One region of the Rhodomicrobium lacus genome, then DNA from elsewhere that is predicted to be linked to it. Evidence: riboswitches for the same ligand, from Rfam matches in the RefSeq annotation. Region 1 holds a riboswitch; each other region holds the start of a gene.
What was found. Region 1 has a riboswitch for cobalamin ahead of EK416_RS12170 (DUF1636 family protein). Riboswitches for the same ligand answer to the same signal wherever they lie in the genome.
Positions count from the first base shown of each region.

Region 1 (4,804 bases):
CCTGATCGCCGGCCATGCCGATCTCGACCGCGCGCGCGAACTGATCGAAGCGGCTCTTGCCGAGATCGAGCCGCAACATTCCTGACAGACGAGAACAACCGCCGCGTGTTGATCGGCGGCGGAAAGAAGACTGAAACCGGGCCTTTGAGCTATCCCTTCAAGCGTCATGCCGCAAATCGGGTGCGGCATGACGCGGCATGTTTGCTGTGTCGGTCTGCTTTTCTGCGTCAGATAAAGGCGCATTGGCGCGGGCCGATGGAGGTGCGTTGCGCGAACCGCGGCTGAGCCGTCCGATGCCGCCCGCTGAGGCGGGCGACCCGCCGCGTTGGCTGCGTAAAGGCATCGTCCGGCGACGACGCCTCAGCGGGCGAGCCCCAGCATTGCCTTGATGTCTATGTGTCGGGCAAGGTGTGCGGCAAGGCGGTCGAGCGTGGCGTCCATGGCGGTTTCGTAGGAAAGCGCCGCGGGCTTGCCACCGAGCCGCGCCAGCCACGCGGCGCGCTGACGGTCGTCCGCGAACAGGCCGTGGACATAGGTGCCCATCACGCACCCGTCCGCCGACACCGCTCCATCGGGCCTGCACGATCCGTCCTCGTGGACAAGAACAAGCGGGCGCGCGGTGTCCGATCCGAAGGTGCGGCCGATGTGGATCTCGTAGCCCGAGAACGGCACGCCGTCCGCCGCCGTTCGGCCCGTCACCGCCGCAAGCCGCTTGTCGCCCGAAAGCTCCGTCTCGACATCGAGCAGCCCGAGCCCCGGCACCCCGCCCGGCCGTCCCTCGATGCCCGCCGGATCGGCCACCCAGCGTCCAAGCATCTGATAGCCGCCGCAAAGGCCGAGCACGCGCCCGCCGCGCCGGACATGGGCGACGATGTCCGCTTCCCAGCCGAGCGCGCGCAGCGCGGAAAGATCGGCGATGGTTGCCTTCGAGCCGGGCAGGATGACAAGATCCGCGTCCGCGGGAAGCGGTTCGCCATGGGCAAGCGCCACGAGATCGACGTCCGGCTCAAGCCGCAGCGGATCGAGATCGTCAAAATTTGCGATATGCGGAAGCACCGGCACCGCGACCCTCACGCGCTGGCCAGCCTTCGCGCCTTCGCGCACCCAGTCGCGGCTGAAGCCGTCTTCAGGCGGCAAGGCATGCGCGTCCGCAAACCACGGGACGAGGCCGAGCGACGCCCAGCCGGTTCGTTCCGCGATGAAGCGCATGCCGTCCGCGAAAAGCCCCGTATCGCCGCGCATCTTGTTGACGATGAAGCCACGGATCATGGCGGCATCTTCGGCGTCGAGCACCGCGCTCGTGCCGACGAGGCTCGCGATCACGCCGCCCCGGTCGATGTCGCCGACGAGCACCACGGGCACGTCCGCCGCCCGCGCGAAACCCATATTCGCGATGTCGTTCGCGCGAAGGTTCACCTCGGACGGCGAGCCAGCGCCCTCCACCAGCACGAGGTCGCATTCGCCTTTCAGCCGCGCGAAGCTTTCAAGCACGGTGGGCATCAGCGCCGCTTTCCGCGACTGATAATCGCGTGCCTCGGCCTTGCCCCACACATGCCCTTGCACGACGATCTGCGCGCCGGTCTCGCTCTGCGGTTTCAGGAGCACCGGATTCATGTGAATGCTGGGCGGCACGCGCGCGGCGCGGGCCTGAAGCATCTGCGCGCGGCCGATCTCGCCGCCATCGGCCGTAACGCCCGCATTGGTCGACATGTTCTGTGGCTTGAACGGACGCACGGAAAGCCCCCGATCCGCGAACAGACGGCACAATCCCGCCACGATCAGCGACTTGCCGACATCCGAGCCGGTTCCCTGAAACATCAGTGTCCGGGCCGTCCTGTCGCCCAGCCGTCTCTCGTCGTCGCGAATACGTGTCATGCCCGGTGTCGATCCTTCTTTGGCGCGAAATCTTTATACCGCCCGGGCGCCGGATAAAGCGCCCGCCGATTGACTTCGCGTCACGGGCGTATCACAAATCGACACAGCCGACGGTCCCTTCGGGGACGAAAAGGGAATACCGGGCGCACCACATCGTGCGAAGCCGGAGCTGCCCCCGCAACTGTGAGCGGCGAGCCTGCGCCAATTGCCACTGGAACCTGTTCCGGGAAGGCGGCACGGGCCGTGACCCGCGAGCCAGGAGACCTGCCGTCGCCTGCCGGATCGCGTTGCCGCGTTCCCTTGAAGCGCCGTTCCGGGCGGGGTGTCCCGGAGCGCAAGGTCCGACGGGGGGAGTGCAGGTCCGCCCGCCGCACGCGCCGGACGGCTCGCCGTCCGCTCCCCGGAATGAAGCATGGAGCCGCCCTCGACCTGTGAAGCCCCGCCAGCGCCCCGCGCCACCGTCTTCGTGTGCGTGCTTTGTGGACGCGACCCCGCCGACAAGGCCGCGCCTCCCGCAGGCCGCGCGCTCTACGAAGCGCTCGCCGCCGAGCGCGAAGCCAGCGCTGACACGCGCTTTCATATAGAACCGGCGCAATGCCTGTCGAACTGCAATCGCGGCCTCACCGTCGCCATCGCAGGGCCGGATCGCTGGACATACATGTTCGGCGAACTGACGATCGAGGACGCGCCGAGCATTTATCGCGGCTGTGCAGCAAACGCCGAAACCGAAGACGGCCTCGTGCCGTGGAACGAGCGCCCCGCCTGCTTCCGCCGCGCGCTCATCGCGCGCGTGCCGCCGCTTCCTGAAAGGAGCCTCTGATGTCTCTCGCGAAAGTCCCCGTCACCATCATCACCGGCTTCCTGGGCGCGGGCAAGACGAGCCTTGTCCGTCATCTGATCGAAACCGCGAACGGCCGCCGCCTCGCGGTGCTCGTCAATGAATTCGGCGATGTCGGCATCGATGGCGAGATACTGAAGGGCTGCGCCGATCCCGCATGCCCCGAAGACGCCATCGTCGAACTGACGAACGGCTGCCTTTGCTGCACCGTCGCGGACGAATTCGTGCCGACGATGACGGCGCTCCTGAACCGCAAGGAGCCGCCCGAACACATTCTCATAGAAACATCCGGCCTCGCGCTGCCGAAGCCGCTGCTGAAGGCGTTCGACTGGCCCGACCTGAAGACGCGCATCACCGTCGACGGCGTGATCGCGGTCGCGGATGCCGAGGCCGTGGCGGATGGCCGTTTCGCGCCCGACCCCGAGCTTGTGGCGAGACAGCGCGCGGGCGATACCAGTATCGACCACGATACCCCGCTCGGCGAAGTGTTCGAGGATCAGGTGGCCTGCGCCGATCTCGTGATCCTGAACAAGGCCGATCTCGTGGACGAGGCGCGGCTTGCCCAGGCGCGCGAAACGGTGCTGGCGGAATCGCCACGCCCCATCCCCGTGATCGGGGCAACCGAGGGACGCGTCGATCCGCGCGTCGTGCTGGGGCTTGGCGCGGCTGCGGAAGACGACCTCGACGCGCGCCCGACGCATCACGATCATGGCGAGCCGCACGACCATGACGATTTCGAAACGGTCGCGGTCACGCTGCCAGAGCAGACATCGCAGGCCGACATCGTCGCGAAGGTCGAGGCAGCGGCCCGTGCGCAAAACATCCTTCGCGTAAAAGGATATATCGCCATCGCGGGCAAGCCGATGCGGCTTCTCGTGCAAGGCGTCGGAACCCGCGTTCGCGCGCAGTTCGACCGGCCATGGCGCCCGAGTGAGGAGCGCGTCTCGCGGCTCGTCGTCATAGGCGAAAAGGGCTTCGACGGGCAGGCGGTTGCGGCGGCGCTCGGGGCCTGACGCGTGCACATTCTTTTCCGCGAACGACACGGCCTCGAAGAGGCGGCGGTCGCCGAGGATCTCGGCCAGTCGCCCGCCGACCTCGCGGTGCTTTCCTTCGCGGACAGCGACCTTGCAGCCTTCGCGGCGGGCTGGCGTGCGGGCGCGGATCTCCCGACGCTGCGCCTCGCCAACCTCGCGCGCCTGAGGCATCCGCTTTCGGTCGATCTTTACATCGAGAAGACGCTCTCGGGCGCGCGGGCCGTTCTCGTCCGCTTGCTCGGCGGCATCGACTATTGGCGTTACGGTGTCGAGCAGCTTCGCGCGCTGGCGGAAGCGAAGGGCACCGCGCTGGCGTTCGTTTCGGGCGACGGGCGCGTCGACCCGCGTCTCGACGAGGCATCGACGGTGCCGGTCGCCATGCTGCGGCGTCTGCAGGCGCTGTGCGATCAGGGCGGCGCGCAGGCAGCACAGGCCGCCCTCGCTGAACTTGCGCGCGCGGCTGGGTTCGATACGGAAACGACGGATGATGCGCACCCGCTTCCGCGCCACGGTTTCCTGGCGGGCGATCCCGCGATCTGCCCCCTCGCGCCGCCACGCGAAGGCGATGCGCCGCGCGCGCTCATCGTCTTTTACCGCGCAGCACTCGCCGCCGCCGACACCGCGCCCGTCGAAGCGCTGCTCGATGCTCTTTCCGCGCGCGGCTTCGACACAGCCGCCGTCTTCGTCGCGAGCCTCAAAGACGAGAGGACGCGCGCCTGGCTCGCCGACGCGCTCCGCCGGATCGTGCCGGATGTGATCGTGAATGCGACGGCGTTTTCAGCGCGCGATGCGGAAAACGGAGCGTTCGACGCTTACGATGCACCCGTGTTGCAGATCGCGTTGGCGGGGTCTTCGCGCGAGGCCTGGGCAAAGTCGGATCGCGGCCTGTCGCCCGCCGACCTCGCGATCCACGTCGTGCTGCCGGAAATCGACGGGCGCATCTTCGCGGGCGCAATCTCCTTCAAGGAGCCGGAGGCTTCGGACCCGGAGCTTGGCTTTGCCCGCGTCGTTCATGCGCCGGATGCCGAACGCGTCGAAGCGGTCGCAGAAAAGGCGC
Region 1 is NZ_RZNF01000012.1:606,841-611,644, reverse strand. Features, by position in the region: gene EK416_RS12180 (hypothetical protein) at 1-85, shown strand, start outside; gene EK416_RS12175 (cobyric acid synthase) at 361-1,875, opposite strand; cobalamin riboswitch at 1,970-2,161, shown strand; gene EK416_RS12170 (DUF1636 family protein) at 2,288-2,695, shown strand; gene cobW (cobalamin biosynthesis protein CobW) at 2,695-3,726, shown strand; gene cobN (cobaltochelatase subunit CobN) at 3,730-4,804, shown strand, end outside.

Region 2 (4,804 bases), 1.1 Mb from region 1:
GTGATGGCTCGTGTGGATAACGATGTTTTCGATGGCCGCGAGATTGCCGATCTTTTCGCGCATCCGCCGCGCGAGGTCGATCAGCGCCTGGCTCTGATATTCCGCCGAGTATTCCTTGGTGTAGGTGTCGAGAATGGCGCGCTTCGGCTCGCCTTTCTCAGGCAACGGCACGGTGTATTCCGCCTTCGGGCCGGAAAGCAGCCATGCGATGAAACCGTCCTCGCCTTCCCATGCGGGCGACGGTGCGCCTTCGCCGCGCATGGCTCGATCCACCGCCTCGACCGCCATCTTGCCGGCGAAAGCGGGCGCGTAAGCCTTCCAGCTCGAAATCTCGCCCTTGCGCGACTGCCGCGTCGTCGTCGTCACATGCAGCGCCTGCTGCACGGCCTGCCAGATCGTCTCCACCGGAAGCCCCAGCGCCGCGCCGATGCCTGCCGCAGCCGACGGTCCGAGATGGGCGATATGGTCGATCTTGTGCTCATGCAGGCAAATGCCTTTTACGAGATTGACCTGAATTTCGTAGCCCGCCGCGAGGCCGCGCACGAGCGCTTCGCCGGAAAGCCCGCAATGCTGGGCGACGGCAAGGATCGGCGGGATGTTGTCGCCCGGATGCGAATAGTCGGCGGCGAGGAACGTATCGTGGAAGTCGAGTTCACGCACGGCGACGCCATTGGCCCACGCCGCCCATTCGGGCGAGAAGCGGCGATGCGAGGCGATGCCGAACACGCTCGCGCCGGGCTTGAAGGGATGCGAGAGCGCCTGATTGCGGGCGTTGGCCACCGGGCGGCGTGCGAGCGAAGCGGCGGCAACGGCGGCATTGTCGATGATGCGGTTGCCGATCATCTCGACCACGGCAGGTTCGACCGCGACCGGGTCGGCGGCGACTTCGGCGATCTTCCAGGCGAGTTGTTCGGCGCGGGGCAAAGGCTCGGCGGATTTGTATGTGCGAACGGTATGCGACTTCACGGGGCAGGTTCCTCTCTTGGCAGCGGCGGCTAGAAAATTGTCTTTGAAATCAGGGGCGAAACGCTGTGGGGCGGCCTGCTTCGTCGACGGCCACCATCTCGAACGAGCCGCGCACGGCGAGGCGGCGCTCGCCCGAAAGCAGCTTTTCGGCCATCATCGAGACTTCGACGGTCATCGAAGCGCGGCCTACGCGCACGACGCGGGCGGAAAGTTCGACGAGTTCTCCCACCTTGACGGGCACGTGGAATTCCACCTTGTCGGATGTCGCCATCACCACGGCGCGGCGCGCGCGCCGCGTGGCCGCGACAAAGGCGGCCTTGCCCATGAGGTTCAGAGCATTGCCGCCGAACAGCGTGCCGTAATGGTTCGCCTGTTCGGGGAAGACCATCTCCACGAAGATGGTCGCCGCCTCTGTGGCGGCGTCGTCAATCAGGGTTTGCATTCGGGCGCCCGCTTTCATTTCGGGCTTCACAATATCCGCAAGAGAAAGAACGCGGTAAGGACTGAAAATGTGGATGTTTGCGAAGGGCGAGCCGCAAATCTGCGAAAGTTGCGAACGTCGTCTCCTGTGACATGCCGCAGCCCGGCAAGCTCTTTTTCCTTTCGTCCCCGCTGTTCACATCTTTCCGTGCGCACACCGAATCACTCGTTGCGAGGCGGCGCGACTCAGCACCCTAAATATGGGGGTCACGGTCCCCCGATAGCGCAAGATTCGGGAGCCAAGAGGGAAGCCGGTGCAAGTCCGGCGCTGCCCCCGCAACTGTAAGCGGCGAGCCGCCGTCGATCGCGTCACTGGTGCGAAAGCGCCGGGAAGGCCAGACGGAAGCATTGACCCGCGAGCCAGGAGACCTGCCGCGACATCGGAATATCGTCCTCGGGCGGGGTGCCCGCAGGCCGTGCCGCGACCGGTGAAGCCGGTTTCGTTCGCGCGTCTGTCGGCCCCGCCCCCATGATCCAACGGGGGTTCACTTGTCTTCCAGTCCTGACTCCACGGCGGTAATTTCCGCCGCCCGCCTGCCGCTCAGCATCGTGAAGCGCTCGGGCGCGCTCGCGCCGTTCGACGCGGCGAAGATCCGCTCCGCTGTCGAGCGTGCGGGCCGCGCCACCGGCGATTTCGACGCCACCGAGGCGCATCTTCTCGCCATTCAGGCGGTGAAGGTGATCGCTCATCGCTTCGCGGACCGGTCGCCGCACATCGAGGAAATTCAGGACATCGTCGAACAGGTGCTGATCTCCGCGAACCACTTCGCGACGGCCCGCGCCTACATCGTCTATCGCGAACAGCGCGCACGGCTTCGCGCCGACCGCCACGCCGCCATCGACGTCGAAAGCTCGATCAACGAATATCTGGAGCGCGCGGACTGGCGCGTGAACGCAAACGCCAATCAGGGCTATTCGCTTGGCGGCCTGATCCTGAACGTCTCCGGCAAGGTGGTGGCCAATTACTGGCTCAGCCACGTCTACCCGCCGGAAGTGGGCCGCGCGCATCGCGACGGCGACATCCACATCCACGATCTCGACATGCTGGCGGGCTATTGCGCGGGCTGGTCGTTGCGGACGCTGTTGCAGGAAGGGCTGAACGGCGTGCCGGGCAAGGTCGAGGCCGCGCCGCCGAAGCACCTGTCGAGCGCGGTCGGACAGATCGTGAACTTCCTTGGCACGCTTCAGAACGAATGGGCGGGCGCGCAGGCGTTCTCATCGTTCGATACCTACATGGCGCCTTTCATCCGCAAGGACAGATTGCCTTACGGCGAGGTGCGCCAGTGCATTCAGGAACTGATCTATAACCTCAACGTGCCGTCACGCTGGGGCACGCAGACGCCTTTCACGAACCTGACCTTCGACTGGACCTGCCCGGAAGACCTCCGCGAGCAGGTTCCGATGATCGGCGGCAAGGAGGTGGACTTCACCTATGGCGATCTCCAGTCCGAAATGGACATGATCAACCGCGCTTACATGGAGGTCATGACGGCGGGCGACGCGAAAGGCCGGGTGTTCACCTTCCCGATCCCGACCTACAACATCACACCGGATTTCCCGTGGGAGAGCGAAAACGCGACGCGCCTCTTCGAGATGACCGCGAAATACGGCCTGCCCTATTTCCAGAATTTCGTGAACTCGGAACTGAAGCCCAACATGGTGCGGTCCATGTGCTGCCGCCTCCAGCTCGACCTGACGGAGCTTCTGAAGCGCGGCAACGGGTTGTTCGGCTCGGCGGAGCAGACGGGCTCGGTCGGCGTGGTCACCGTGAACTGCGCGCGGCTCGGCTTCCTGCACAAGGGCGACGAGGCGGCCTTGTTCGCGCGGCTCGATGAGTTGCTCGACATCGGCCGCAACAGCCTCGAAATCAAGCGCAAGATCATCCAGCGCCACATGGATGCGGGGCTGTTCCCGTATACGAAGCGCTATCTCGGCACGCTCCGCAATCATTTCTCGACGCTCGGCGTGAACGGCCTCAACGAGATGATCCGCAATTTCACCGACGACGCCGAAGATATCTCGACGCCGTGGGGCCACGCCTTCGCGCTGCGTTTCCTCGATCACGTTCGGGCGAAGATGGTGGCGTTTCAGGAAGAAACCGGCCACCTCTATAACCTCGAAGCGACGCCCGCGGAGGGCACGACCTACCGCTTTGCGCGCGAGGACAAGAAGCGTTTCGCAGGTATCCTTCAGGCGGGCACGGACGAGACGCCCTATTACACCAACTCCAGCCAGTTGCCGGTCGGGTTCACCGACGATCCGTTCGAGGCGTTGGCCCGGCAGGAGCCGCTTCAGCAGAAATACACGGGCGGCACGGTGCTGCATCTCTACATGGGCGAGCGCATCTCTTCGGTGGAAGCCTGCAAGAAGCTCGTGCGCCGCGCGCTCGAAAACTTCCGCATCCCCTACATCACCGTGACCCCGACATTCTCGATCTGTCCAACGCACGGCTACATCGCAGGCGAGCACAAGTTCTGCCCCATCTGCGACGAGGAGCGGCTTGCGGCGAAGCGCGCACGCCTCGCTGCGCGCAAGGCGGCGGCCTGATTTCCATCAAACGAGGGAGAAGAGACATGAACGCACATTGGACCCCCACCGCCGACGACGTGACCCTGACCGACGAGGAGCGCCAGCCCTGCGAAGTCTGGACGCGCGTGATGGGCTATCACCGGCCCGTCTCGTCGTTCAATCAGGGCAAGGTCGGCGAATTCAACGAGCGGCAGTATTTCCGCGAATGCAAGGCCGAGCGCGCCGACGCCGACAAGAGCGCGATGACCAAAACGCTTTCAGGAAAAGTGTTTGCGGTTTTCCGCCCGGAAAGCGCGCAAGATGCAAGATAGCATCGAGATTGGCGGGCTTGCCCGCCTTTCCTCCGTGGATTGGCCGGGGCAGCTTGCGGCGACCGTTTTCTGTCAGGGCTGCCCCTGGGCCTGCCGCTATTGCCACAACGCCTCGCTGATGCGGGCGGGCAGTGGCGCGGGGCCGTCATGGGCCGAAGTGCGCGCGTTGCTCGAAACGCGGCGCGGACTGCTCGATGCCGTGGTGTTTTCCGGCGGCGAGCCGACCTTGCAGACACATCTGCCGGAGGCGATGGCGGAGGTGCGCGCCATGGGCTTCAAGGTCGGCCTCCATAGCGCGGGGCCTTATCCGGCGCGGCTCGCGGCCGTTTTGCCGCTTGTCGACTGGGTCGGCTTCGACGTGAAAGCGCCGTTTGCGAAGTATGAGCGTGTCACGGGCATCCCCGGCAGCGGCGAGCGCGCGGCGGAAAGCTTGCGGCTGCTGGTGGCGAGCGGCGCCGCGTTCGAGACGCGGACCACGGTTCACCCCGCGCTGCTTGATGAAGCGGCGGTCGCGCGGA
Region 2 is NZ_RZNF01000012.1:1,672,656-1,677,459, forward strand. Features, by position in the region: gene EK416_RS17060 (MmgE/PrpD family protein) at 1-966, opposite strand, end outside; gene EK416_RS17065 (acyl-CoA thioesterase) at 1,016-1,408, opposite strand; cobalamin riboswitch at 1,640-1,837, shown strand; gene EK416_RS17070 (ribonucleoside triphosphate reductase) at 1,936-3,993, shown strand; gene nrdD (anaerobic ribonucleoside-triphosphate reductase) at 4,020-4,286, shown strand; gene EK416_RS17080 (anaerobic ribonucleoside-triphosphate reductase activating protein) at 4,276-4,804, shown strand, end outside.
Region 2: it holds a riboswitch for cobalamin, as region 1 does, so the genes downstream of both, EK416_RS17070 (ribonucleoside triphosphate reductase) here and EK416_RS12170 (DUF1636 family protein) in region 1, are expected to answer to the same signal.

Region 3 (4,804 bases), on a different contig from region 1:
GGCGCATCGGTCGCGAGCCAGAACGCCGAAATGATCGGGCAGCTGCTCGCCAAGCATGGCATTTCCACGGTCAGCAACGCGGGGCTCTCGGCTGTGCCGCTCTACCTGGCCGAGGTGAACGCCGTGGTTTTCTCCGGCATGCCGCCCTACGGACTATGGGTGCGCCCTGCCGCCGATACCGTCATTCCGCCGTATCGCACCGACGCAGGTTGCTTCCTCGTTGCCGAGCAGTTCGGAACGAAAGCGATGATCTTCGTTAAGGACGAAAACGGCCTCTACACCGAAAACCCGAAGACTTCGAAGAACGCCACCTTCATCCCGAAGATATCGGTCGACGAGATGAAGGCCAAGGGGCTGCACGACTCGATCCTCGAATTCCCGATGCTCGACCTGCTCAAATCGGCGAAGCACGTTCGCGAGGTACAGGTCATCAACGGCCTCGTCGCCGGCAACCTGACGCGCGCCCTCGCCGGCGAACACGTCGGCACCATCATCACTGCGAGCTAAGGGATCACCGAAATGTCTGCCAACACCATCAAACACGTCGCCTCGCCGCTCGCACGCCAGACGCTCCTCGACGGCCAGCTTACCGCCCCCGTCGCGGGCGTGCGCCCCATCCGCATCCTGCCGTGGCTGCAGGTCGTCAAGATCGGCGGCCGCTCTATCCTGGACCGCGGCCACGAGGCGATCCTGCCCATCGTGGACGAGTTGCGGAAACTGCTGCCGGAGCATCGTCTCCTAATCCTGACCGGCGCCGGTATCCGCGCGCGCCATCTCTATGGCGTGGGGCTGGACCTCGGTCTTCCCGTCGGCTCTCTTGCGCCACTCGCCGCAAGCGAGGCGGGCCAGAACGGCCACATCCTCGCGTCGCTGCTCGCGCCTGAGGGCGTCTCCTATATCGAGCATCCGACCATGGCAGACCAGCTCGCCATCCACCTTTCGGCCGCCCGTGCCGTGGTGGGCAGCGCCTTCCCGCCCTATCATAACCACGAGTTTCCGGGCTCGCGCATTCCGCCCCATCGGGCCGACACGGGCGCGTTCCTGCTCGCCGACGCGCTCGGCGCGGCTGGCCTCACGATCGTGGAGGATGTGGACGGGGTTTACACCACCGACCCGAACGGCCCCGACGGGAAAAGGGCGAAGCTCCTGAAGGAGACGAGCGCCGCCGATCTCGCAAAGCACGAGGGCACACTTCCGTTCGACCGCGCGCTGCTTGAGGTGATGGCCACCGCGCGTCACATCGAGCGCGTGCAGATCGTGAACGGGCTCGTGCCGGGGCGGCTCACCGCAGCGCTGCGCGGCGAGCATGTCGGTACCATCGTTCGCACCGGCGCGCATCCGGCGTAGCCGCACTCAGAATGGGGCGCCTTTATCGAAACGGAGGCGCTCCACTATCTCCCTTCACCGAACGTCGACGCGAAAAAAACGCTTCAGGCATCCCTCGACGCGATGCGCCGAAGCAGCAGCATCAATCCCCAAGCACCGCCAATGAGCGCCGCCGTCAGGCCCGCAGCAGCAAGCGCGGTCGGCGCATGGCGAGGAATGGCGCCTAGTTCGGGCCAGACGACATCCGCCGTATTGTAAGGCTCGCCGGACCATTGGCAGAGCGCGCCGGTTCCATCGAGCAGCAGATCGCGCTCGACCGCCGCTGCGAGCGCCTTCGTTTCCGCGCGCGCGCCGTCCCGGCTCGCCATATGCGAGAGGAGGGCCATGGTCGCCGCGAGATAGGCGTGGCTGCATTCGTTGAAGGGGCTTTCCTCGTCGGTGAGAGCCGACGGTGCGAGCCCCCACAGGCAGGCTGTAAACTGGATTTCCGCATAGTTGCGCAGACGCCAGAGCTTTTCGTCGGGCTTCACCTGAGCGTCGGCGAGCGCGAAAATCGCGGCGCGATGACGCGCGATCACAGCCATCTGCCCATGCGGGATGCTCTCGATGGAGATGCCCCCGGTCGGTCCGATGCTTTTTCTATGGGCCTCGGCGACCGGCGCGACCGCGAGAAAGACAATGGCCGGGACGAGCCCGGCCATCAGAAGCGCCCCGTAATCGGCGATGCGCCTCATGCAGCCACGGGCTTCGCCGCGATGCGTCTGGCAACGGTGCGTTCGGCGAAAAGCCCGAAAAACGCGCCGATCAACGTCCAGACGAGTGCCTGCGTTCCTATCGACGCGGCCCGGAACTGCCACAGCGTCTGCGCCGAGAAGTTTTCCGGCACTTCCTGGATAGTGGGAAGCGCTTCCAGAGCAACGATGACGGCCAGCGCGTAGACGCCAAGGCCGACAAGCGCACCGTTCCACGCTCCGAGGCGATGGGCGAAGATCTTGCCGAGGCTCAGAGAGGCAAACGCCACTGCGAGCGAGAGTGCCATCATGCCGAAATAGAGCGCGGTGCGAATACCGATCGTTTCCGGCGAACCCACGGCGGGCGGGTTGGCGGGATATTTCATCTGCGGCACGAGATAGAGCACGATAAAGCCTGCCAGCGCGAGGAATGCCGCCGTCGCGCGCGGGCTGAGCCGCCCCAGACGGCCCTGAGCGAAGGCGTTGGCGATGCCGAACAGCCCGCCGAGCGCGGTTCCGAACACGACGAGGCCGGTGAGAAGCCCTGCCGTACTCTGGACCTTGCGGCTCACGAGTTCGGGTTCTTCTGCGGCAGCAGGCTCACCGCGTGCCTCTTTGGCGGCCGCCTCGGCCTTGGCGGTCTGTTCTTCAAAGGCAATGGCCTGATCGACCGGCGGCTCGCCGACCGTATAGGCAAAAAGGAAAGTGACGAGCGCGGCGAGAAGCCCGGCGAGCATGCCGCGCGCGAGATAGGAACCAGCCATGTGATTTTCGCTCCGACGTCAGTGGCAGGGGAAACCAAGCAGATGGCGGGCGTCATGGACGGCTTCATGCACCATCATGCCGTCGAAGATCGCCACCGCGCCCTGTTCGGCGCCTACGAAATAGATCGCAAGGAGCGCGATCAGGCCGCCGAAGATGGCCCACGGAAGAATGCTGCTGAGCGGAATGACAAGGTTCGGCACGTCAGCGACGTCGTGCCGGTGGGCGATGTCGGTCATGATATCTCCTTGGGATTGCGCGTCCCGTTCGAGTTATGACGCCGAGAAATTTGAGGGTCTGACTCACGGCTCGGGGACCGTTAACAGTGGCGCGACCGCGCCGGAATTTCACCGGCTTCCTCATCTCGGGCGAGCGGATGATGAACCCCGTGTCGACCGCCGTCAACTCGCTAGATACCGAGCGCGTTGCGAGGAAGTGCCCGGAATGCTCGGACAGGATTGCGCGCCAATAGCAAATGTGTAATCCAGACCGAAGCGCGGCCTTCACGGGATTGCCGTCGCGGTCCGGCAGACCGAGCCGGAAAAGCCGGGGGCTGCATTTTGCAAGTAGCGCATGGATTGGCGGGCCTTGCCACGCTTCTGGCCGTGGCCTGGTGCCTTAGCGAAGATCGCTGGCGTCTTCCCCTCCGCATCGTCGCGGGCGGCATAGCGCTTCAAACAGCCCTCGCCGTGCTGTGCATCGAGTTTCCGCCGGCGACAGCCGTTTTCGCGACCTTGAACGACGCCGTCGGAACTCTCCAGACCGCGACCGACGCCGGGACCGCGCTCGTTTTCGGCTATCTCGGCGGCGCGCCCCTGCCCTTCAGCGAAGTGACGCCGGGCGCGAGTTTCGTTCTGGCTTTCAAGGCGTTTCCCCTCGTGCTCGTCATCAGCGCGCTTGCGAGCCTCATGCTCTACCTCGGCATCCTCCAGCGTATCGTCGGCGGCTTCGCCTTTATCCTGCGAAACACGCTCGGCATCGGCGGCGCGCTCGGTCTCGGCGCGGCGGTCCACATTTTCGTCGGCATGGTGGAAGCGCCGCTTCTGGTGCGCGCCTATCTCAACCGGATGTCGCGCGGCGAGCTTTTTGCGCTCATGAGTTGCGGCATGGCGGGCGTGGCCGGCACCATGATGGTGATCTATGCCTCGCTTCTCGGCCCCGTCATTCCGGGCGCGCTCGGCAACATCCTCATCGCCTCCGTGATTTCGACGCCCGCCGCGCTCGCCATCGCCGCGATCATGGTGCCGTTCGATGCGGGCGCGCGCGAGCCTGCGGTGCTCGAACAGAGCGACCCGCCGTCGAGCGCCCTCGAATCGATCACGCGCGGCACGACCGACGGCATTTTCCTCGTCGCCAGTATCATCGCGATGCTGATCGTCTTCGTGGCGCTCGTTCATCTCGTCAATGCCGGGCTGGGCCTCATTCCCTCTCCGGGCGGCGGAGCGATTACGCTGCAACAGCTTTTCGGGCTCGTATTCAAACCGCTGCTGTGGGCCATCGGTATCGGTGCGAACGAACTCGACACGGCGGCGGGCCTGATGGCGACAAAGACCGTCGTGAACGAGTTCGCCGCCTATCTCGACCTCGCGCGGTTGCCTCCCGACGCGCTGAGCCCGCGCTCGAAGATGATCATGACCTATGCGCTGTGCGGTTTCGCCAATTTCGGCAGCGCCGGGATCATGATCGGCGGCATGACTGTGATGGCGCCCGAAAGGCGCTCGGAAATCGTGGAACTTGCGCCGAGATCGATCGTGTCGGGCACGCTTGCGACGATGTCGAGCGGGGCTGTTGCCGGCATGCTGGCCTAGGGGCCGGCTGAATCGCAATCAGATCGCGGTGAAAGGGTTTGTTTTTCAGGTTTTGGCCAGGCTGCGCCACGACGCTTACGGCGCGCCTTCGAAACGGGGCAGCACTCACTCGACAACTCGAACCGCAACGCGTCGAGCTTGAGGAGAGTTTCGCACAAGAGGCGGCCGAACATGCGG
Region 3 is NZ_RZNF01000004.1:208,732-213,535, forward strand. Features, by position in the region: gene EK416_RS07205 (amino acid kinase family protein) at 1-507, shown strand, start outside; gene EK416_RS07210 (amino acid kinase family protein) at 520-1,347, shown strand; gene EK416_RS07215 (hypothetical protein) at 1,431-2,060, opposite strand; gene EK416_RS07220 (CbtA family protein) at 2,057-2,821, opposite strand; gene EK416_RS07225 (CbtB domain-containing protein) at 2,840-3,058, opposite strand; cobalamin riboswitch at 3,097-3,237, opposite strand; gene EK416_RS07230 (NupC/NupG family nucleoside CNT transporter) at 3,377-4,627, shown strand.
Region 3: it holds a riboswitch for cobalamin, as region 1 does, so the genes downstream of both, EK416_RS07225 (CbtB domain-containing protein) here and EK416_RS12170 (DUF1636 family protein) in region 1, are expected to answer to the same signal.